Regions from separate parts of the Streptomyces sp. NPDC046985 genome, predicted to be linked through region 1. Evidence: riboswitches for the same ligand, from Rfam matches in the RefSeq annotation. Region 1 holds a riboswitch; each other region holds the start of a gene.

The links. A riboswitch is a leader RNA that binds a small molecule or an ion and turns the genes downstream of it on or off. The one in region 1 is predicted to bind cyclic di-AMP.
Positions count from the first base shown of each region.
Region 2: it holds a riboswitch for cyclic di-AMP, as region 1 does, so the genes downstream of both, ABZ861_RS11150 (C40 family peptidase) here and ABZ861_RS13065 (transglycosylase SLT domain-containing protein) in region 1, are expected to answer to the same signal.
Region 3: it holds a riboswitch for cyclic di-AMP, as region 1 does, so the genes downstream of both, ABZ861_RS23670 (M23 family metallopeptidase) here and ABZ861_RS13065 (transglycosylase SLT domain-containing protein) in region 1, are expected to answer to the same signal.
Region 4: it holds a riboswitch for cyclic di-AMP, as region 1 does, so the genes downstream of both, ABZ861_RS14925 (M23 family metallopeptidase) here and ABZ861_RS13065 (transglycosylase SLT domain-containing protein) in region 1, are expected to answer to the same signal.

Region 1 covers NZ_JBEYWK010000008.1:189,294-194,995, reverse strand. Annotated here, with positions in the region: gene ABZ861_RS13070 (HAD family hydrolase) at 57-869, shown strand; gene ABZ861_RS13065 (transglycosylase SLT domain-containing protein) at 1,155-1,646, opposite strand; cyclic di-AMP (ydaO/yuaA leader) riboswitch at 1,650-1,855, opposite strand; gene ABZ861_RS13060 (polyprenyl synthetase family protein) at 2,484-3,494, shown strand; gene ABZ861_RS13055 (DUF2092 domain-containing protein) at 4,159-5,409, shown strand.
Region 2 covers NZ_JBEYWK010000007.1:87,220-92,921, reverse strand. Annotated here, with positions in the region: gene ABZ861_RS11170 (urease subunit alpha) at 1-1,366, opposite strand, end outside; gene ABZ861_RS11165 (urease subunit beta) at 1,359-1,670, opposite strand; gene ABZ861_RS11160 (urease subunit gamma) at 1,681-1,983, opposite strand; gene ABZ861_RS11155 (ANTAR domain-containing protein) at 2,225-2,566, opposite strand; cyclic di-AMP (ydaO/yuaA leader) riboswitch at 3,008-3,223, shown strand; gene ABZ861_RS11150 (C40 family peptidase) at 3,227-3,700, shown strand; gene ABZ861_RS11145 (ATP-binding protein) at 3,786-4,244, opposite strand; gene ABZ861_RS11140 (helix-turn-helix transcriptional regulator) at 4,545-5,408, shown strand; gene ABZ861_RS11135 (DUF397 domain-containing protein) at 5,438-5,668, shown strand.
Region 3 covers NZ_JBEYWK010000019.1:26,109-31,810, reverse strand. Annotated here, with positions in the region: gene ABZ861_RS23680 (pitrilysin family protein) at 79-1,446, shown strand; gene ABZ861_RS23675 (pitrilysin family protein) at 1,443-2,831, shown strand; cyclic di-AMP (ydaO/yuaA leader) riboswitch at 3,055-3,218, shown strand; gene ABZ861_RS23670 (M23 family metallopeptidase) at 3,231-3,989, shown strand; gene ABZ861_RS23665 (GntR family transcriptional regulator) at 4,304-4,960, shown strand; gene ABZ861_RS23660 (HPr family phosphocarrier protein) at 5,214-5,495, opposite strand; gene ABZ861_RS23655 (GNAT family N-acetyltransferase) at 5,682-5,702, shown strand, end outside.
Region 4 covers NZ_JBEYWK010000010.1:18,076-23,777, forward strand. Annotated here, with positions in the region: gene ABZ861_RS14915 (PrsW family intramembrane metalloprotease) at 1-619, shown strand, start outside; gene ABZ861_RS14920 (aldo/keto reductase) at 714-1,658, opposite strand; gene ABZ861_RS14925 (M23 family metallopeptidase) at 1,740-2,804, opposite strand; cyclic di-AMP (ydaO/yuaA leader) riboswitch at 2,812-2,971, opposite strand; tRNA gene ABZ861_RS14930 (tRNA-Met) at 3,417-3,490, opposite strand; gene ABZ861_RS14935 (dihydrofolate reductase family protein) at 3,590-4,729, opposite strand; gene ABZ861_RS14940 (HD domain-containing protein) at 4,949-5,521, opposite strand; gene ABZ861_RS14945 (XRE family transcriptional regulator) at 5,537-5,702, opposite strand, start outside.

The DNA.
Region 1 (5,702 bases):
GGCCCCCCGTCGCCTCCCGTGGGGTTCGGGCGGTGGGTGGTCCGTATCCTCTGATCATGCCCGCACCCCCCGCGTACCGCCTCATCGCCACCGACCTGGACGGAACGCTGCTGCGCGGCGACGACACCGTGTCCGCGCGGTCGCGTGCCGCGCTCGTGCGGACGGCGGCGGCCGGTGCGCGGCACCTGGTCGTGACCGGCCGGCCGGCGCCGCGGGTGCGGCCGTTGCTGCGGGCCCTGGGCGCGACCGGGCTCGCGGTGTGCGGCCAGGGCGCGCAGCTCTACGACGCCGGGGCGGACCGCCTGCTGTGGTCGGTCGCCCTGGACCGGGAGGCGGCCGAGACCGCGCTCGGCAAGATCGAGGCCGAGGCGGGGGAGGTGTACGCCGCGGTCGACCAGGACGGAGCGGACGGGCTCACGCTCATCGAGCCGGGGTACCGGATGCCGCACCCGACCCTGCCGGCCCGGCGGATCGAGCGGCGCGAGGAGCTGTGGCGGGCGCCCATCATCAAGGTGCTGCTGCGCCATCCCACGCTGTCGGACGACGACTTGGCCGCGGTGGCCCGCGGCGTGGTCGGCTCGCTGGCCACGGTCACCATGTCGGGGCCGGGGACCGTCGAGCTCCAGCCCCGCGGCGTCACCAAGGCGACCGGGCTGGCGCTGGCCGCCGCGCGCCTCGGGCTGGGCCGCGAGCACGCCCTCGCCTTCGGCGACATGCCCAACGACGTCCCGATGTTCCGGTGGGCCGCCCGCGGCGTCGCCATGGCAGGCGCCCACCCCGAGCTGAAGGCGGTGGCCGACGAGGTCACCTCGTCGAACGAGGACGACGGCGTCGCGGTCGTCCTGGAGCGGCTGTTCCCCGAGTCCTGAACCGGACGGGCCGTCAGCGGCGTCGGAAACGCGTCAGCCCGATCGGACCGCCGTCGGATACGTGTCAGCCCGGTCGGACCGCCGGGCGGAAACGCGTCCGATCGCTAGGACGCCGGGCGGATCGCGTCCCACCGGCCGGTCCGCTGGGCGGAAACGCGTCCCACCGGCCGGGCCGCCGGGCGGAAACGCACGCGACCGGCCGGACCGCCGGCGGGGCCGGGGGCCGACCGGTCGGGTCGGCGGCGCCGGCCGGGGACGGGGCGTCCCTCGGCCGGGCCGTGCGGGTCAGTACGCGCCGTGGACGTTGTCGATGGTGCCGTACCGGTGGGCCGCGTAGTTGCAGGCGGCGGTGATGTTGGCGACCGGGTCGTAGATGTCCCAGGACGTGCCGTTCACGTGGTACGTGGTGAAGGTCGGCTGGATGACCTGGAGCAGGCCCTTGGACGGGATGCCGGCGCGGGCGTTGGAGTCCCAGAGGTTGATGGCCCTGGGGTTGCCGGACGACTCGCGTATGACGTTGCGGTAGATGCCGTTGTAGGTGCCCGGGATGTGCTTCTGGGCCATGACGGCGAGGGAGGCGCGGATCCAGCCGTCGAGGGTGTTCGGGTAGCCGATGGTGACCGCCGTCTTGACGGCGGGAGCGGTGGCCGGGGTGGCGGCGGAGGCGCAGCCCGCCCCGATCAGGGGGAGGGCGAGCACACCGGCGCCCGTGCCGCTGATGGCGAGGGTGCGGACGAGACGAGCGGTGCGGGCGCGGCGAAGACCGTTTCCAAGCATGGGAATTCCTCTCCGTCGCCTGCGAGGTGAGCTGTCGGGTTCGGGCGGGGAGGTGCCCGGCCGCGTCCTGTGCGGACGCGGCTTCACCCCGAGCCGCTCCGGAGCGGCCTCAACCGTGAGACGGCGTAGGCGTTCCGGCGCGGCGACTTACCTGGGTCCCCCGCTCCTGCCAAGAGTGTTCGGTCGTTGGATTCGGGCGGTGGCAGGATTCGGCGTCCACCCGGCAGGGCGGAACGTATGCGAGAGCACATGTCCTGAACAAGTGCCGGATTCGTACAAGTCCTATTTGACCTTGGTCTGAGGCGTATGGGGTACTAGATCCTTTGCAGTCGCCAAGGGTCAACTGGCATACGGGCGAAGGCGGGAAAGGGTGGGCGGGGCGCGCGGCGTCCAGGGTCGGACGTGACCCAAGTCACGGTTTGATGGGGCTGAGCCCAATTGCCCCTTAAGGGGAGGGGAAATGGCAATACGGTTAAATCGGACTTTGGATCGAAGGGGGTGGGGCGGCGGGTGCGAAGGCGGGGCGCGAAGACGTGTGACGGCTGTCACATCGAGTGAGGTTATGGCCCGTGCATACGGGAACATCTGTGGGCGGGCGCACGCGCGGGCGTCGCCGCGGGCGAGGAAAGGCGCGTCGACAGGCACCAGTTCCTACGGAGTGATCGACCCCATGCCAGGCGTGATCCCATGCCGGGCGTGATCCCCTGCCGCCCGGCCTGTAACGACAGGCGCTGGCGGTGATCGAAACGTGACCGGATACGCTGACTCGACTGATGGCAACGACCTATCGACGAACCGTGTAGGCGCCAGCAGACACCAGAAGACAGGAGACCCCTCGTGACCGTCGTCGGGCCGTTCGGACTGAGCGTGCGGGACCAGGCTCTCGAAGCCGATGTCCAGGCCGGATTGACGGCTGTCGAGGAAGGGCTGCTCGAAGCCACCAAGAGCGAGGTCCCCTTCATCACGGAGGCCGCGCAGCACCTGGTCACGGCGGGCGGGAAGCGCTTCCGGCCGCTGCTCGTGATGCTCGCGGCGCAGTTCGGCGACCCGTACGCGCCGGGGGTCGTGCCGTCGGCCGTGGTCGTGGAGCTGACCCACCTGGCGACGCTGTACCACGACGACGTGATGGACGAGGCCGCGGTGCGGCGCGGGGTGGCCAGCGCGAACACCCGCTGGGGCAACTCGGTCGCGGTCCTGACCGGCGACTTCCTGTTCGCCCGCGCCTCCCAGATCCTCGCCGACCTCGGCCCCGAGGCGGTCCGGGTGCAGGCGCTGGCGTTCGAACGGCTGGTCACCGGGCAGATCCTGGAGACGGCGGGCCCGCAGGACGGCCGGGACCCGGTCGACCACTACCTGGACGTGCTCGGCGGCAAGACGGGATCGCTGGTGGCCGTCTCCTGCCGGTTCGGCGCCATGATGTCCGGCGCCGACGAGCGGGTCGTGGACGTCCTGACGCAGTACGGGGAGCGGCTGGGCGTCGCCTTCCAGCTCGCGGACGACGTGCTGGACATCGCCTCCGACTCCCGCGAGTCCGGCAAGACCCCGGGCACGGATCTGCGCGAGGGCATCGCGACCCTGCCGGTGCTGCGCCTGCGCGAACGCGCGGCCCGGCTCGGGCTGGCCGAGGACGCCGCCCTGTGCGAGCTGCTGGAGTCCGACCTGACCGACGACGCGCGGCACGCGGAGGCCCTCGCGAAGCTGCGGGCGCACCCGGCCTTGGCGGACGCCCGCCGCGACACCGTGCGCTACGCGGAGGACGCGCGGGCCGCACTGGCCCCGCTGCGCGAGTGCGACGCGAAGACGGCGCTGCGGGAACTGTGCGACGCGGTGGTCCACCGGGCCGGCTAGCCCGACTGGATACGCGGCGCGTCGGCCGGAGTGACGTGTACGCGGGGTCGGCTGGACCGGCCGGGTACGCGGCGCTTCGGCTGGGCCGACCGATTCCGCCGTGTCGGCTGGAGCGACTGGGCACGCCGCGTCCGCGTCGGCTGGACCGACCCGGCTCCGGTCCGTCGGCGGCGCCCCGAGGCCCCCGGCGGGCGGCTTCCCGCGTCCGCCGCTGCTGGTGGGCCGGGTGGCCGGTAGGCCGGTGCGCCCTGTGCAGGCGGCGACGAGCGGCGTTCTCGCGCCCGACCGGCGCAGGCCCCGCGCTTCCCGTAGCGCGCCGGAAGCCCCTTCCCCCGGTGCGGGCCGGACGCGGCACGGCCTCTGAGCGCGCCGGGAGCCCGTCCCCCTATAACGCGCTGAGCGCGGACACCCGCCCTGGAGTGCGCCGGGCATGCGCCCACCCTGAGACGCCGCACGCCGGCGCCCTCCCGGATGCGTACCGGATGTCATCCCGCAGGCGTATGCGGACCTGCCTCCGGGGGCTGACGCTTTATCGCGGCCGATTTGGTCAGATGGAAAGCAGGGACCGACCACACCACTCCTCACCGGATCGGGTGAGAATGGCGGCGCGGGGTGGGAGCAGTGCTGACGAGCGGCCGCCGCCGACTACGGAGGTAAGGCAGACATGGCACCGTACGAATCCGACGAGACCAGGGGCGCCGAAGAACTCGACGACCGGCCCTCGGCGAGCCGCAGGGCCGCACGCTACGCCGTCCCGGTCGCGGTGGTGGGGGTGGCGGCGGCCGCGATCGGCCTCGTCCCGGCGCTCGCCGACTCCGGCGACCCCTCCCTGCCGAAGATCACCGCCCAGCAGCTCATCGAGAAGATCGCCGCGTCGGACGTGCAGCGGCTGTCCGGCACGGTGAAGATCAGCACGGATCTCGGTCTGCCGAACCTCGGCAGCCTGACCAGCGGCCTGGCCTCCCGTATCGGCAACGGAGGCAAGGGAGGTGACGGGGCGTCGGCCGACCCGGCCGCCAAGCTGACCGAGCTGGCCTCCGGCACGCACACCCTGCGCGTCGCGGCCGACGGGCCCGACCGGCAGAAGGTCTCGCTGGTCGAGAGCGCCGCACAGTACAGCGTCGTCCACAACGGCAAGGACGTCTGGAGCTACGACAGCGCGTCCGACGAGGTCCACCACGCGACCGCGGACCAGCGCGCGGGCCGGCACCAGGAGTCGGCGGCCCCCGGCACGCCCAAGGACTTCGCCGAGCAGGCCCTGAAGGCGGCCGACGGCACCACCTCGGTGAGCGTCGACGGCACCGCCCGGGTGGCCGGCCGGGACGCCTACCGGCTGGTGATCAAGCCCGAGCACGCCTCCGGCACCACGGTCGGCGTGATCAGCGTCGCGGTGGACGCCAAGACCGGGCTGCCGCTGAAGTTCACGCTCACCCCGGCGAGCGGCGGGGCGGCGGTGGTCGACGCGGGCTTCACCCAGGTCGACTTCGCCAAGCCCGCGGCCTCCACGTTCGACTTCACTCCGCCCAAGGGCGCGAAGGTCACCGACGAGAAGCACGCCGCCGCGGGCGAGCACTCCTTCCGCCACGGCATGCCGGACCGCGGGGACGCCGGGCGCCGGGACGCCGGGCCGTGGGGCGGTGCCCAGGACGGGCCGAAGATCCTCGGCAAGGGCTGGAACTCGATCGCCGTCTTCGACACCGGCGCCAAGGGGGGCATGCCGTCCGCCTCCGCCTCCAAGGGCGGCGACCTCGGCGGTTTCCTCGGCTCGCTCGGCGACCACGTCTCCGGGCGGTTCGGCAAGGGCACGGTGTTCTCCACCCGCCTGATCAACGCCCTGATCACCGACGACGGCAAGGTCTACGCCGGCGCCGTCACCAAGGACATGCTGGTCAAGGCGGCCGACGCGGGCCACTGAGCCGAGCCGCGGCGGTCGGTGCCGCCTCCGGCGGGTCGACGCCGCCTCCAGCGGGTCCGCGCCGACCGGGCGCCTCGGTCCGCTGGCGGCACGGCGATGACGGCCCGCTGACGGCACGGCGGTGACGGCCCACTGAAGAGTCCGGAGCGGCTGAGCGATCCGGAACGCCGGGCGCCGTATGTCAGGGGGACCTCCCTAGGGGGTCCCCCTAGTCGTGCTGCCCGGTCAGCCGGGCGAGCGAGTCGGCCGCGCGCGGGGGCTGGCCGGTCAGTCGCTCAGGTCGCTCAGACGCC
Region 2 (5,702 bases), on a different contig from region 1:
CCTTGACGACCAGGAGCGGCTTGACGCCGAAGAAGGCGGGCTCCCACAGCACCAGGTCGGCGAGCTTGCCGGACTCCACCGACCCGATCTCGCGGTCCAGGCCCTGGGCGACGGCTGGGTTGATCGTGTATTTGGCGACGTAGCGGCGCACCCGGTGGTTGTCGGCGCGTCCGTCGCCCGGCAGCGCGCCCCGGCGCCGCTTCATGACGTGGGCGGTCTGCCAGGTCCGCAGGACGACCTCGCCGACCCGCCCCATGGCCTGGGAGTCGGAGGAGATGATGGAGATCGCGCCGAGGTCGTGCAGCACGTCCTCCGCGCCGATGGTGGAGGGCCGGATGCGCGACTCCGCGAACGCCAGGTCCTCCGGGACCGCCGGGTTGAGGTGGTGGCACACCATCAGCATGTCGAGGTGCTCCTCGACGGTGTTGACGGTGAACGGGCGGGTCGGGTTCGTCGAACTGGGCAGCACGTGCGGCTCGGAGACCACGGTCATGATGTCGGGCGCGTGGCCGCCGCCCGCGCCCTCGGTGTGGTAGGCGTGGATGCCGCGCCCGGCGACGGCGGCGAGCGTGTCGCCGACGAAGCCGGCCTCGTTGAGGGTGTCGGTGTGGATGGCGACCTGGACGCCGGTCCGGTCGGCGACGGTGAGCGCGGCGTCGATGACGGCGGGCGTGGCCCCCCAGTCCTCGTGCAGCTTCAGGCCGAGCGCTCCGCCGCGGATCTGGGAGAGCATCGCCTCGTGCGAGACGGTGTTGCCCTTGCCCAGCAGCCCGATGTTGAGCGGGTACGCGTCCAGCGCCTCCAGGGTGCGGGCCAGGTGCCAGGGGCCGGGCGTCACGGTGGTCGCCTTCGATCCCTCGGCCGGGCCGGTGCCGCCGCCGACCAGGGTGGTGACGCCGGAGGCCAGCGCCTCGTCGGCGATCTGGGGACAGATGAAGTGCACGTGCGCGTCGACCGCGCCGGCGGTGAGGATCCGCCCGTTGCCCGCGATGACCTCGGTCTCCGGGCCGAGCACCAGGTCTGGGTGGACGCCGTCCATGGTGTCGGGGTTGCCCGCCTTGCCGATGCCGGTGATCCGGCCGTCGCGGACGCCGACGTCGGCCTTGACGATCCCCCAGTGGTCGACGATGACGGCGCCGGTGATCACGGTGTCGGGGGCGCCCTCGGCGCGGGTGACGCGCGACTGCCCCATGGACTCGCGGATCACCTTGCCGCCGCCGAACACGGCCTCGTCGCCGGCGCGGCCGGGGCCGCCGCAGAGGTCCTCCTCGATCTCCACGAGCAGGTCGGTGTCGGCGAGCCGGATGCGGTCGCCGGTCGTGGGGCCGAACAGGTCGGCGTAGGCGGCGCGGGAGATCTCAGGCATCGAGGGCGCCTCCCGTCTCGCCGCGCAGGCCGGGCACGATCCGGGCGCCGGCCAGCGGCACGAGGGCGACGTCGACGGGGATGCCGGGCTCGAAGCGCACGGCGGTTCCGGCGGCGATGTCCAGGCGCTTGCCGCGCGCGGCGGCGCGGTCGAAGTCCAGGCCCGGGTTGGCCTCGGCGAAGTGGTAGTGCGAGCCGACCTGGACCGGCCGGTCGGCGGCGTTGAGCACGGTCAGCCGGGTGACCTCGCGGCCCTCGTTGCAGACGATCGGGTCGTCGGCGAACAGGATCTCTCCGGGAATCACGGCGCCCCCTTCAGACGATCGGCTCGTGGACGGTCACGAGCTTGGTGCCGTCGGGGAAGGTCGCCTCGACCTGGACGTCGCGGATCATCTCCGCGACGCCCTCCATGACGTCGTCCCGGGTGAGCAGCTCGCGCCCGGAGGACATGAGTTCGGCGACGGTGCGGCCGTCCCGCGCGCCTTCGAGGAGGTGCGCGGTGATGAGGGCGACCGCCTCCGGGTGGTTCAGGCGCAGTCCTCGGGCCCGGCGCTTCCCGGCCACGTCGGCCGCCACATGGATGAGCAGCCTCTCTTGTTCGTGCGGGGTCAGTTGCACGGGCCCACCTCACAGTCCTCGCTCCGGACCGTGCGGGGTCCGGTTGCCGCAGCCACCGCGACGGGACAGGTCTCGCACAGGGACGAAGCGTCCCATGTCCGGCGATACGGATGGAAAAACCGCAGGTGGCGTGGAAGGCGAGGCTAGTTCGTCGGCGTTTCGGCGACGTTAACCAGACCTCGATCGCCCCACGACCGACGCACGGACTGCTCCATACGGGTCATCACGTGTCATCCGGCGCCTAGGAGAGGCGCACCGCGTGCCGGTCGAGCGCGTGGCGCAGCTCCTCCAGCTCGGTGTCGGACAGGGCCCCGCCCTGGGCGAACTTCAGGACGCGCTCGGCGATCGTGCGCACCTTCGTGTTCGTGCGCTGGGAGACGTCCCGCAGCACCCGCCAGGCGTCGTCGGGGGGTATGCGCGCGAAGGCCACCACGGCGCCGATGGCCTGGTCTATGACGGCGTGCGAGGTCACGGCGCGTCGTAGCTGCTCGATTTCCTCGTGCAGCCGCTCGTGTTCCACCGCCAGATCCGTGACGGACAGCGGCGTGAGGGGATGCCACTGGGAAATCGCGAAGAACGCCATGGAGATCCCCTGGGTCGTCGAGCGGCCGGAGTTCCACCCCCAGCTTGCTTCAGGAGGTCTCCGCGCACGACCGGAGGACGGACGGACGCCGGCCCGCCTCCGGCGGCCGGGAGCGCTCCGCAGGGGCGCCGGCGGAGGGTCCGGGCGGCGCGGACACGCCCTGCGGCGACCAAATGACGTACGGCCTTTCGGTGGAAACGGCGACTCCTTCTCCCCTCGCTCCGGTTGCGCGGCGCGCCTGGGCGGAGGGCGGAACCGGCCGTTCTGCCGCTGGTGGGGGGCGTCGCCGCGCAGGGCGGTGACAGGCGGAAAGCACGGGTGCCCACCCGAACGGGCGACTGGTGAGTAACGTCACACATGCCCGGTTGCGTTGGGATTTTCGGACATCTGTGGGTCAAGATCCCTGTCTGACGACAAGCCCCCGCCACAGCGGCGGGGCGGTCCGGGCGGACGCCGAGTCCTGCCGCCGCGCGGACGACCGGTCGACGGCAGTGGATCGGCAGGAGTGGAGGACCCGAGCACGACGGGTCGCCGGCACGGTCACGCCATGGCCGGGCCTGGCCGCCCTTGGGGTGAAGCCGCGTTTCCCCGCGGCCGGGCTACTTCGCCAGCCCGAACCCGACAGGTCATCCTTCACAGGCGGCTGACGAAGGGTTGCGCATGACTGCGCTCAATCGTGTCCCGTCACTGATGGCCAGGGCCGGTACGGCCTCGGCTCTGACTTTCGCCGCCGTGAGCGGCACCGTGGTGGCGCCCGGCCTCGCCCCCGAGGCCGCCGCCGCGACCATGGCCACCAGGGCGCTCCAGATCGCGGCGTCCAAGCAAGGCGCCGCCTACCAGTGGGGGGCGACCGGACCGCGCCGGTTCGACTGCTCCGGGCTCACCCAGTACTCGTTCGGCAAGGCGGGCAAGAAGCTGCCCCGCACGGCGGCCCAGCAGTACAACGGGACGCGGCATATCTCCGCGAGCAGCCGAAGAGCCGGGGACCTGGTGTTCTTCCACGCGGGCCCCTACGTCTACCACGTCGGCATCTACGCCGGACGGGACAGGCTGTGGCACGCGCCGAGGACCGGGTCCGTCGTGCGGCTGGAGAAGATCTGGAGCCACAGCGTCTGGTACGGGCGGGTCAACTGACCGGCCGCGGCACGGTGGCGGACATCCCGTCCTGCCGTCACCACGGTGCACTCAGGAGGAGGAAGCCTCACGCGCTGACGCTCCCTCAGCGGTTCTGCGGGTCGGTCGTGGTGACCGGACGGTCCCGGAAGGCCCAGGGGAGTTCGATGCAGACCGTCTTGCCGCCCTCGCAGGTGGGCAGCACGGTCAGCCGGCCGCCGCACTCCGCGGTGAGCCAACGGATGATCACCATGCCCCGGCCGCCGTCCTGCCGCAGGGCGGGCGGCAGTCGTCTGGGGAACTGCGGGTGCCCGTCGGTGACGCCGATGCGCAACCGCTCGTCGCGCTCCAGCACGAGGTCCACCGTGAAGGTGGGCGACTGGCCCGAGGTGTGCAGCACGGCGTTCGCGGCGAGTTCGGAGACGATGAGCCGGACCGTGTCGGCGATCTCCGCGTCCGACGGCACGCCCCACTCCGCGAGGGCGCCGACCGCGTAGCTCCGCGCGGCGGGGACCGAGGCGGGGTCGCTCGGCAGCGTGACGGATGCTTCCAGATGGTCTGCCATGGCGACGTCGTCCCTTTCCCGTCGGGTCTCGTCGGACGCCGGATCCCGCCGGATCCGGACCGCGGCCGCCGGATTCCCCGGCGGACGGCGGTTCCGACGCGGTGTGGATGGTGCGCGCGTACGGTCCCGGACTGTGCGTGGCCGTCACCCTGCCACCGCTGGGACGGTCACGGAGGCGATCCGCCGAGAAGTGCATATATCTATCGCTCGATCCGGTGAACTCTGCGACAGGAGACCGTATGTGACGCGGGGCGCCGGAGGCTGCTGTGGTCGGCCCGGCGAAGGAGCGAGGAGCAGTCGATGCGGCACGGTCCCGCGGTGCGCCGCCGGAAACTGGGCGCCGAACTGCGCGCGTTGCGCGCCGACGCCGGTCTCACCAGTGAGGAGGCGGCCCGCCGGGTGGGCTGGCACCAGTCGAAGGTGAGCCGGATCGAGACGGGCGCGAGCGGGGCGAAACCGGCCGACGTACGGCTGCTGATGGACGCGTACGCGGTGCGCGACTCCCGATCGCGCCACTTGATCATGGCCTTGACGGGGCCCGGGGACGGCGAGGAGGGGCGGCCGCACTGGTCGCGCGCCTATCACGGGGTGCTGCCGTCGGCCTACCGGGACTTCATCAGCCTGGAGTCCCAGGCGACCGCGATGCGCACGCTGGAGACCTCCGTGATCCCCGGGCTGCTCCAGACCCGTGCGTACGCGCGGGCGGTGACCCGGGCCGCCGTGGGAGAACTGGACGACGAGCGGCTGGACGCGCTGGTGGAGGTACGGCTGGCCCGCCAGGACGTGCTGCGGGCCGATCCCCCGCTGGAGCTGAACGCCGTGCTGGACGAAGCGGTGCTGCGCCGGGAGGTCGGCGGCCCGGAGACCATGGCGCGGCAGCGGGAGCGGCTGGCCCAGGCGGCGCGGCTGCCGCACGTACGGCTCCAGATCCTGCCGTTCGCCGCGGGAGCGCACATCGGCATCACCGGGCCTTTCGTTATCTTCTCTTTTTCGAACACTTCTGATCTGGATGTGGTCGTTCTCGACCACTTGACGCGTAGCCTCCACCTCGAACGGAAAGAAGACGTGGGGGCCTATACCGGGGCCTTCGACACCCTTCGTTTCCACGCCCTGTCCACCGAGGACTCGTTGGAGTTCATCGCCGCCCTGAGCCGGGGCGGGTGACGGCGCGTACGAGCGCGTAAGGAGGCGCCATGTCCGCTCGACCGCGGAACGTACCTTCCAGCACTGATCTGCACGGCGCGCGGTGGCTGCGCAGCAGTTACAGCACGGGCGCCAACAACTGCGTCGAGACGGCCCGTCCGTCGTCGGGATCCGGCGCCGGACTGCTCGCCGTGCGCGACTCCAAGCACCCGGCCGGTCCCGCGCTGCTGTTCTCCCCGGAGAGCTGGTCTGGTTTCACCGCCGCACTGTCCCGTCTCTGACCGGGGCACGACGGCGGGGATCAGGACATCGACG
Region 3 (5,702 bases), on a different contig from region 1:
TCCGTCCGCTTGCATACAGTGGCAGGACGGCAGGACAGGGGCGGTTCGCGGACCGCCACCGCGATCGAAGGGACGTACATGCCCATGGGTCACACGGCCACAGCCGAGGCAGGCTCCGGCGGTTTGACAGCGACCGAGCACCGCCTGGCCAACGGCCTGCGCGTGGTGCTGTCCGAGGACCACTTGACCCCCGTCGCGGCGGTGTGCCTCTGGTACGACGTCGGCTCCCGCCACGAGGTCGAGGGGCGCACCGGGCTGGCGCACCTCTTCGAGCACCTGATGTTCCAGGGCTCCGCCCAGGTGAAGGGGAACGGCCACTTCGAGCTGGTGCAGGGCGCCGGCGGGTCGCTCAACGGCACCACCAGCTTCGAGCGCACGAACTACTTCGAGACCATGCCCGCGCACCAGCTCGAACTGGCCCTGTGGCTGGAGGCCGACCGCATGGGCTCCCTGCTCGCCGCGCTGGACGACGAGTCGATGGAGAACCAGCGCGACGTCGTCAAGAACGAGCGCCGCCAGCGCTACGACAACGTGCCCTACGGCACGGCGTTCGAGCGGCTGACCGCCCTCGCCTACCCGGAGGGCCACCCCTACCACCACACGCCCATCGGGTCCATGGCGGACCTGGACGCGGCCACCCTTGAGGACGCGCGGGCGTTCTTCCGGACGTACTACGCGCCCAACAACGCCGTTCTCTCCGTCGTCGGCGACATCGACCCGCGGCAGACGCTCGCCTGGATCGAGAAGTACTTCGGCTCCATCGCCTCCCACGACGGCAAGCCCGAGCCCCGTGACGGCTCGCTGCCCGAGGTCATGGGCGGGCAACTGCGCGAGGTCGTCGAGGAGGAGGTCCCGGCCCGCGCCCTGATGGCCGCCTACCGGCTCCCGCAGGACGGCACGCGCGCGAGCGACGCGGCCGACCTCGCCCTGACCATCCTGGGCGGCGGCGAGTCCTCGCGCCTGTACAACCGGCTGGTGCGCCGCGACCGCACCGCCGTGGCGGCCGGGTTCGGCCTGCTGCGGCTGTCCGGCGCCCCCTCCCTGGGCTGGCTGGACGTGAAGACGTCCGGCGACGTCGAGGTGCCGGTCATCGAGACCGCCATCGACGAGGAGCTGGCCCGGTTCGCCGAGGAGGGCCCGACCGCCGAGGAGATGGAGCGCGCCCAGGCCCAGCTCGAGCGCGAGTGGCTGGACCGGCTCGGCACGGTCGCCGGCCGCGCCGACGAACTGTGCCGGTACGCCGTCCTGTTCGGCGACCCGCAGCTCGCCCTGACCGCCGTGCAGCGGGTGCTGGAGGTGACGCCCGAGGAGGTCCAGGAGGTCGCCCAGGCGCGCCTGCGCCCCGACAACCGCGCGGTGCTCGTCTACGAGCCGACCGCCGGCGACGCACAGGACCAGGCGCCGGACGCGGACGCCACCGACGACACCGAGGAGGCGGCGAAGTGACCGAGCTCGCCACGATGGACTTCCACGCCCGCCCCGAGGCCGGAGAGGCCCGGCCCTGGGCGTTCCCGGCGCCCGAGCGGAGCACGCTGGACAACGGCCTGACGGTGCTGCGCTGCCAGCGCCCCGGCCAGAAGGTCGTCGCCGTGGAGGTGCTGCTCGACGCGCCCCTGGAGGCCGAGCCGGCCGGCCTGGACGGCGTCGCGACGATCATGGCGCGCGCCTTCGCCGAGGGCACCGACAAGCACTCCGCGGAGGACTTCGCGGCCGAGCTGGAGCGCGCGGGCGCCACCCTGGACATGCACGCCGACCACCCCGGAGTGCGGCTCAGCCTGGAGGTTCCCGCCTCCCGGCTCGCCAAGGGGCTCGGCCTGCTGTCCGATGCCCTCCGGGCGCCCGCGTTCGCGGACTCCGAGGTCGAGCGGCTGGTGCGCAACCGGCTCGACGAGATCCCGCACGAGATGGCCAACCCCTCGCGCCGCGCCGCCAAGGAACTCTCCCGGCAGCTCTTCCCGGCCGCCGCGCGCATGTCGCGTCCGCGCCAGGGCACCGAGGAGACCGTCGCCGCCATCGACTCGGCGGCCGTCCGCGCCTTCTACGACCGGCACGTGCGGCCCGCCACGGCCACCGCCGTGGTCGTCGGCGACCTCACCGGCATTGACCTGGACGAGCTGCTCGGCGAGACCCTGGGCGCCTGGACCGGCACGCAGGCCAAGCCGCGGCCCGTGCCGCCGGTGACCGCCGACGACACCGGCCGCGTGGTCATCGTGGACCGCCCCGGCGCCGTGCAGACGCAGCTTCTGATCGGCCGCATCGGCCCCGACCGGCACGACCGGGTGTGGCCCGCGCAGGTGCTCGGCACGTACTGCCTCGGCGGCACCCTCACCTCGCGCCTGGACCGCGTCCTGCGCGAGGAGAAAGGCTACACCTACGGCGTGCGGGCGTTCGGCCAGGTGCTGCGCTCGGCCCCGGACGGCTCCGGCGCCGCCATGCTCGCGATCAGCGGCTCGGTCGACACGCCGAACACCGGACCGGCTCTGGACGACCTGTTCACGGTGCTGCGCAGGCTGGCCTCCGGGGGCCTGACCGACGCCGAGCGGGACGTCGCCGTGCAGAACCTCGTCGGCGTGGCCCCGCTCAAGTACGAGACGGCCGCCGCCGTGGCGAGCACGCTGGCCGACCAGGTGGAGCAGCACCTGGCCGACGACTACCAGGCGACGCTCTATCAGCAGCTCGCCGCCACCGGCACGGTGGAGGCCACCGCGGCGGTCGTGGGCGCCTTCCCGCAGGACCGCCTGGTGACGGTGCTCGTCGGCGACGCGGCGCAGATCAAGGCGCCGGTCGAGGCCCTGGGCATCGGTCAGGTCACCGTCGTCGCGGCCGAGTAGCGCGGCTCGGCGCGGCGCCGGCGACGGCGAAGCACGGCGGGGCCCTGGTGACCGAAGCGTCACCAGGGCCCCGCCGTGTCCGTATTGGGGCCGTTCGGGAAGACGATGCCCGTCTGCTCTGTGTCGTGCGCTACAAAGAGGCTGCCGCGTTTGGGAAGGGGAAGCGGCCCCCCTTACCGTCGGTCCGGCTGTCCGTCGGGCACTGCGCCGCAGCCGCGGCACCGGACAGTCATCGCCGAGTCCCCGTACGGCGCGAGCCAGGGGAGCCGGGGACCCACCGTCCCTGGGGTGAATCGGGCGCCCGCGCGCATCGCGCGAGGGGGCCTGTAGGAGACCTTCCTGCTCCGAACCCGTCAGCTAACCCGGTAGGCGAGAGGGAAGGAAAGGACCATCGTCTGCATGGCGTTCACGCGCCCCGCCGGGAGGCATCGCCGTCCCGGAAGAACGCACCGCACCACCGCCCGCGCGGCGGGCGTGGCGGCTCTCACCGCCACCGGCGTCGTCGGCGCCCTCGCCGCGGCCCCGGCCCTCGCCGCCGAGACTCCCGCTTCGCAGGACACCGGCCTCACCTCGGTGATCAGCGCCGGCGACTCCGTCGCGGAGAAGATCGACGCCCAGGCCGTCGCCCAGCGGCAGGCCGCCGAGCGGAAGCGGGCCGAGCAGGCCGCCCGTGAGCGGGCCGCCGAGCTGGCGACGGAGAAGCGCGAGGCGAAGGAGCGCGCCGCCCGCGCGGCCGAGCGCCGGCGGCTCAACGCCTTCGTGCCGCCGATCGCCGACTCCTACGTCTCCACCGGTTACAAGACCGGCGGCGCCCTGTGGTCCTCCGGCGTGCACACCGGCATCGACTTCCACGCCATGAGCGGCACCGTCGTCCACGCCGTCGGCGCCGGCACCGTCGTCCAGACCGGCTGGGGCGGGGCGTACGGCAACCAGATCGTGATCCGGATGGCGGACGGCATGTACACGCAGTACGGGCACCTGTCGTCCGTCGGCGTCTCGGTGGGCCAGCAGGTCACTCCCGGTCAGCGAATCGGCCTGTCCGGCGACACCGGCAACACCACCGGTCCCCACCTCCACTTCGAGGCCCGTACCGGCCCGGACTACGGCTCGGACGTCGACCCGGTCGCCTACCTCCGCGAGCACGGCGTGAACGCCTGACAGGCGGACACGCGCGGGAAGGGCCCGCGCAGGGGAAGCCTGCGCGCGGGGGCCCCGCAACCGGGTCCTCCGCAACCACGCCCCCCCCCCCCCGCGATTGGACCCAAAGAAGATCCCCGAGGCCCCGGCTTTCATGCCGGGGCTTTCGGCTGTCCGATCCCGCACGCCGGTCCCATCGCCGTGTTTTCGTTGTCTGAAAAACGTCGCTGAATTGCGGCCCCCGTCAAATATCCCGGCGCCGTGGAATAGAGTCACTGCATACGCGCGTCGTCGGTGCGGCGCGGGAATCTCGGCGGAATCTGCGGAGGTCGGTCATGCGCATTCCGGCGCACTCGGTGTGCACCGCGATCCGGGACGACATCGTCGCCGGCGTCCACGAGCGGGGCGGCAGACTGACCGAGGAAGTCCTCGCCCGCCGCTACGGCGTCTCGCGCGTCCCCGTGCGCGAGGCCCTGCGCACCCTGGAGGCCGAGGGCTTCGTGGTCACGCGGCGGCACGCGGGCGCCTATGTGGCGGAGCCGACCGGGGAGGAGGCCGCCGACTTCCTGGAGATGCGCCTGCTGCTGGAACCGCTGGCCGCCTCCCGCGCCGCCCAGCGGAGCACCGAGGCCCATCTGAAAGTGCTGCGCGGGCTGGTCAGGCTGGGGCAGGAGCGGGCCGCGGACGGCGGCGAGGAACTGCGCTCCCTGGGGAGCTGGTTCCACGAGACGCTCGTCCATGCCTGCGGCAGCCCCGCCCTCGCCGCCTCGCTGACCCAGTTGCGGCACAAGATCGCCTGGACGTACGCGGTCCGGGCCCCCGCCGACCCGGTGGCGTCGTGGGCCGAGCACGCCGCCATCGTGGACGCCGTGGCGCGCGGCGACGCGGCGCGCGCCCGATCGCTGACCGCGCTGCACGCCGGGCGCGCCGCGGTCGCGCACCGTGTGAGGGCTTCGCAACATCCCGTCAACACATCGGGACCGCGTCATTAACACGCGGCACTTATACAAGTGTATTGAAGGCGGGAATCCGACGAGCTTTATGCGCGCCGCCTTCTCTGCGACTGGCGTAGCTTTCACGTTTGGCGCCGCGCGAAGAGGCGGTGTGCTCGGGAATCGTCGTCGACGCGCCCCCGCGCAGTCGATCCATACGAAGGCGGTCACCCCGCCCGTGGCCCGGGAACGGCGAAACCGCGTCGCCCGAAAAGGGGCGGCGCGGTTTCGCCGTAGCGTTTGTGCGAGCGGGTCAGACCGTCTCGGGAAGCTCTTCGAGGCCCTCGGAGACCAGCTTGGCCAGCCGGTCCAGGGCGGCCTCAGCGCCCTCGGCGTCAGAGGCGAGGACGACCTCCTCGCCGCCCTGGGCGCCGAGACCGAGGACGGCCAGCATGGAGGCCGCGTTGACGGGGGCGCCGTCGGCCTTGGCGATCGTCACGGGGACCCCAGAGGCCGTGGCGGCCCGGACGAAGAGGGAGGCGGGGCGGGCGTGGAGGCCCTCGGTCCAGCCGATGTTGACGCGGCGCTCAGCCATGTGATGCTGCCCTTCAGATGTATCAGGTTGTCTAGACCAGTTTCCCACACGCGGAGCACCCCCGTCTTGGGCGATGCCCTCGGGACGACGCCGGACCGCGGCCTCGGTCCGGCGGGCGCGTCCTCGCGCACGTCCTCCACAGACTGCCTCGGGTCGCTGTCAGACGCGAGCCGTACTCTGGGGCCCATGCAGACCCCGTCGGACCGG
Region 4 (5,702 bases), on a different contig from region 1:
CGCCGCCGCCGGATGGCTGGCGCCCGCCGAGCCGTTCGCCCTGGGCTCCCTGCGGGCCCGGCGGCTCGCCCGCGCGTACGCGGCCCACCACCTGGGCAAACCGGCCGCGCGGACCGTCGCCCAGTACGAGGCGTACGCCACCTCGCTGGCCTTCCTGCGGCGCCGCGGACGCCTCGGCCGGGCCGGATCCGACATGGCCGCGCGGGAACGAGATCTGCTGCACGAGCTGTGGCGGCGCCGGGCGGTGGCGCGGCCCGCCCTCGAACACGCGGCCCGGATGACCGCCCCGCCGGTGCGGTTCGCCGCGTCGCCGTGGGCCGGATACGGGGCGCCGGGGGCGTGGGGAGGCCAAGGCGGGCACGGGGCCTGGGGAGGCCCGCACGGGCACGGGGCGTGGGGAGCCCACGGCATGTACGGGCAGCCGCAGTACGGCGTACCAGGGCCGTATTCGTACCCGTACCCGTACCTCTACGCGCAGCCGTATCCGGGCTGGTCCGGGCGGCCAGGGACGTCGCCCGGACCTGCGGCGGCGCCGGGGCCGTACGTGCCGCGCCAGCACGCCCCGGCCGTCCCCTCCCCCGCCCCCTACGTCCCGCAGGACCCGTACCGGGCGCCGTAGCGGAGGCCGGCACAACGCCCGGTGCGGGTGGGACGCCCGGTGCGGGTGGGACGCCCGGTGCGGGTGGGGCGCCCGGTGCGGGTGGGGCGGCTGCTCAGGCCGATGCCTGGGTGAGCTGGTCCAGTTCCTCCTGCGTCAGGCGCAGATCGGCCACCGCGAGCAGGGCCGGAAGCTGCTCCACGGTCCGCGCCGAGGCGATCGGAGCGGCCACCGTCGGCTGGGCGGCCAGCCAGGCGAGGGCCACCGTGGCGACCTCGGCGCTGTGCGCCTGTGCGACTTCGTCGAGGGCGGCCAGGACCTTCTGGCCGCGCTCGGTCGCCAGGTGCTTGGCGGCGCCCTCGGCCCGTGCGCTGTCGACCGTCGTGCCGGGCCGGTACTTGCCGGTCAGGAAGCCGGAGGCCAGCGCGTAGTAGGGGAGGGCGGCCAGGCCGGCGCTCTCGGCGAGGTCGCGCAGCTCGCCCTCGTAGGTGTCGCGCGAGACGAGGTTGTACTGCGGCTGGAGCGCCGCGTACCGGGCCAGGCCCTCCCGCTCGGAGAACTCCAGCGACTCCCGCAGGCGCCCGGCGGATATGTTGGAGGCGGCGATGTGCCGCACCTTGCCCGCCTTCACCAGCTCGTCGAGCGTGCCGATGATCTCCGCGACGGGGACCTCCGGCCGGTCGTAGTGGGTGTAGAGCAGGTCGATGTAGTCGGTGCCCAGGCGCTTCAGGGAGGCGTCGGCCGCGGCCCTGATGACGGGGGCGGTCAGCCCCTGGTGGTCGGGGTGCTGGCCGAGCTTGGTGGCGATGACGACGTCGGAGCGGTTGCCGCGCTCCTTGAGCCAGTCGCCGATGATCGTCTCGGACTCGCCGCCCCGGTTGCCCTCGACCCACGCCGAGTAGACGTCGGCGGTGTCGACGAAGTTGCCCCCGGCGGCGGCGTAGGCGTCCAGGACGGCGAAGGACTGCTCCTGGTCGGCGGTCCAGCCGAAGACGTTGCCGCCCAGCGCCAGCGGGAAGACCTCAAGATCGGACGAGCCAAGTGTGCGAAGAGAAGTCATGTATGCAGTCAACGATCGCCCGCTGCCTGCCATTCCTCGGCGCGCGCCGCATTGCCGCAAAAACCGGGCAAACGGTGTGGCTCAGGGGTTGAGGCCCCTGTCGCGCAGCCAGGGCATCGGGTCGATGGCGGCGGCCTGGCCGTTCGGATGCACCTCCAGGTGCACGTGCGGCCCGGTGACGTTGCCGGTGGCGCCGACGCGGCCGATGATCTCGCCGGTGCTCACCTTCTGCCCGACCGTCACGTTGATCGACGACTGGTGGCAGAACCACAGCTCGGTGCCGTCGTCGAGGGTGAGGATCGTCCGGTAGCCGTAGGCGCCGGCCCATCCGGCCTCGGTGATCGTGCCGCTGTGGATCGCCTTGATCAGGGTGCCGGTGGGCGCGGCGAAGTCGAGGCCGGTGTGGTGGCCCGAGGACCACATGGAGCCGGCCTCGCCGAAGGTGGAGGTGATGGTGTACGAGGAGGTCGGCAGCGTGTACTGCGCGGCCAGCTCCGCGCGTCTGACCTCTTCGGCCTTCCTCTGAACCGCCTCGTCCGCCTGCTTCTTCGCGGCGACGGCCTTGGCCTCGGCTTGCTTCCGCGCCGTGGCGACGGCCGCGTCGGCCCGCCGGGCGGCCGCGTCCTCCGCCGTCGCCTGCGCCTTGGCCGTGACCTGGCTCTGCTGCTGCTCGGCCTGGGCCATGATGCGGTTGCGCAGCGTCTCCCCTGCGTCGGCGCCGGTGCGCGTGCTCGCGGCGGAGACCGCGGTCGTCGTCGCGGGGCGCCCGGCGAGGTCGCTGAGCGCGGTCGCCGAGCCCCGCGCATCCTGCGCGCCGTCGTGACCGGCGCCGTCGAGCAGGGACTCCACGGAGGGCAGGTCGGGCAGCGAGATGGAGACCGGCGGCTTCCCGGTATGGGCGCTGGCCATCCCGCCCGCGCCGACGGCGGCCATGACGCCCACGCCGAGCACGGTGGAGCTGCGGGCGAGTCCGCCGCCGCGCTGCTTGGCGACACGGTGCCGGCCGCGCACCGGACGGAGCGAGTCCTCGGTGGGGTTCCACTCCTCCCAGGGCCCCTCGTCGGGGCGCCCGCCGTCGTGGCCGAAGGTCTCGGAGCGCTGGGTCGGCACGAACGGGGCAGCAGAGGCAGGCCGGTTGGACGCCACGCGGGCGTGCTCCTTTCCTTCCGTCGCCTACCGGGTTAGCTGACGGGTTCGGAACGGGAAGGTCTCCTACGCGCGTAAACCCGCCGTGCGACGACGGTGGAGTACGCCCGATTCACCCCAAGGTGGTGGTTCCCCGGTTCCCTCACGGGATTCGGCGCGTGCGCACGGAGCCGCCTCTTGTGACGGCTGTGACGACCGCGCTGCGTTATCGAACGTTAATAGACCCGCGCCAGAGATTCCAAGCCGTACGGCTTGATCATTCAGCCTTTTTGGCCGACCCGCAGGGTTCATGCACGGCCAAAACCGGGCGAGTTGACCGCGGGGCGGTGAGGGAGGCGGGGGCCGGTGCGCAGGGAGGCGGGGGCCGGGCGCCGGAACTCGCGCGTTCTGACGGTGCTTCAGGCGCCGCGGGAGTCACCGGAGCGCAGGGGAGGCGGTTGAAGCCGCCAGAAGCCGAGATCAGTCAGTCGCCCACTGTGAACGGGGCGCGAGGGACGCTGGACGTCGGAGACCGCGCACCTCAGCGAACGCACCCCAGCGGACGCACTCCCGCCGGGAAAACACTCAGGGCCGCTCCCGATCCGTAGATCGAAAGCGGCCCTGAGCCTTCAGTAGCGGGGACAGGATTTGAACCTGCGACCTCTGGGTTATGAGCCCAGCGAGCTACCGAGCTGCTCCACCCCGCGTCGATGAAGTAAACATACCTCATCCACGGGCCTGCTCGCGAACGCGTTGCCCGCGGACCTGCCCGCGGACCCGCTCGCCGACCGCATGTCCGGCCGCGCTCACGGAGCGCCCAGGTGCCGGTTGGGCTCCCGGGCGGCCTCCTCGAACTCCGGCAGGACGACGACCTCCGCACCGCCGCCCGCCAGCACGGCGCTCCCGTCGGCGCCCTCCACGAACGTGTCCGGCTCCCGCCAGGCCGTGACCACGCGCCGCACTCCCGCGTCGAGGATCAGCCGGGCGCACGGGCGGGGCCGCGAAGCGCGGCGGGCGCACGGCTCCAGGCTGCTGTAGACCGTGGCGCCGGCCAGCCGCGGATCCGCGGGATCGATCCTGGCCAGCGCGGCCTCTTCCGCGTGCACGACCGGGTCGCCGCCCTCGCGCGAGTGTCCGCGCGCCAGCTCGGTCCCGTCGGCGGCGACCACCACGGCGCCCACGCTGAAGGCGGTCCGCGACGGCGGGCACCGCGCCGCCAGCTCGCACGCGATCCGCAGCCAGTGCCGGTCCGCGGGAACGGCCGCGCCCGCGGCGCCGGGGGCGGTCGGCTCGTAGCGCATGAGGACGACGTCCCCGACGGACCGGCTCTCCACCAGCCGCAGCCGGCCCCCTTGGTACGCGCCCGGCCCGAACAGCCGAGGCGCCCGCGGGTCCCCCACGAACAGCGGGGCCAGGACGAGCTGCACCTCGTCGGCGAGCTGGCGCTGGAGCAGTTGGGTGTGCACCGTCCCGCCGCCCTCGACCATGAGCCGGCGCACCCCGCGCTCGTCGTGCAGGTGCTCCAGCAGGCGGCGCCAGTCGAGTACGGCGCCCAGGGAGACGACGGCGGCGGCGTCCGCGACGGCGGTCCCGCGCAGCCGCTCGGCGCCCGCGTCGGTGGTGTAGACGGCCTTCTCGCCGCCGGTGTGCCAGAAGCGCGCCTCGGGGTCCAGCGCGCCGGAGGCGCTGACCGTCACCTTCAACGGGTACTCCGGCCGCCCCGCGGCGACCCGGTCGGCGCGCCGCCGCGGCGAGTTCACCAGGAGCCGGGGGTTGTCGGCGCGCAGTGTGCCGGCGCCGATCAGAATCGCGTCGACCGACGCCCGCACCGCGTCGACCCGGTCGAAGTCAGCGGGACCGGACAGCAGCAGACGGTCGGGACCGGTGTCATCCAGATAACCGTCGAGAGAGACGGCGGCGGACAGCAGGACATACGGAAGAGCCACCGAGGCAGTCTCCCTCGCGAGGGGGGAAGGGGTCCAGCGGGGGTGGGGGGGCGCTGGGCCGCTGCTGGGCGGCGCCGTCCTCGACGGAGAAACCCGGATCACAGGGTGCGCCACCGCACACACGCATGGGGTGTGCCACCGCACGCTGAACTCGGCACCGAGGCCGGCGCGCCCACCGAACCCATGCGTGATCGTCGCGACGTCGTGTCCCCGTACTTTTTACGGCAGGTAGACCTTCTGCCACTCCACCGAGGTCATCGTCAGCGCCGCCTCCGCCAGTTCCTGTGCGGAGGCCGTCTTGAGCTTCGAGACGCTGCTGTCGATCCAGCCCTGGACGTTCGCGCAGCCCTGCTCCCGGTACTCGACGGCCTGGATCAGGCACTCCAGCTTGTCGGCGTCGTGCGCGCAGATCACCTCAAGGGAGTCGCCCTGCTCGTACTCCTCGACGATCTTCTGTGCGCCGGACCTCACGGCGGGGTGCGCTGCCGACACCTGATCGGCGGTGACCTTCTCGTTCGACGCCGCGTCCAGGTACCGCCTGCCGATGTGCGGGATGTCGCTGACCCGCGTCTCCTGGGTGTCGTGCCACAGCCCGAGAAGGGCGGCCTTGGCGGGGTCGGCGCCTTCCATCATGGCGAGCACCGAGGCGATCAGGGCCGCGCGGAAACTGTGCTCGGCGATCGTCTCGGGGTCCTTGATCCCGGCGATCCACCACCCGGAGCGCTTGGCCCTCTTCAGCATCCCCATCTCCATCAGGAAGCCTGCGGTGCCCTTTGCCGTCTCGTCCGCCATGTGGTGCCTCCGGTCCTATGCCTTGCAATTCTGGCGTAAAACGTAATGCATAGTGCTTAGTTCGCGCTGGGCGCGAGCCGAGATTCGATCACTGCTGAGGAGCTGATCGACCTCCTGACCGAGAGACCGAGCCGCATCCGGGACAGCGAGCGGGAGCCATCCGCAGACGGCAAGAAGCGCC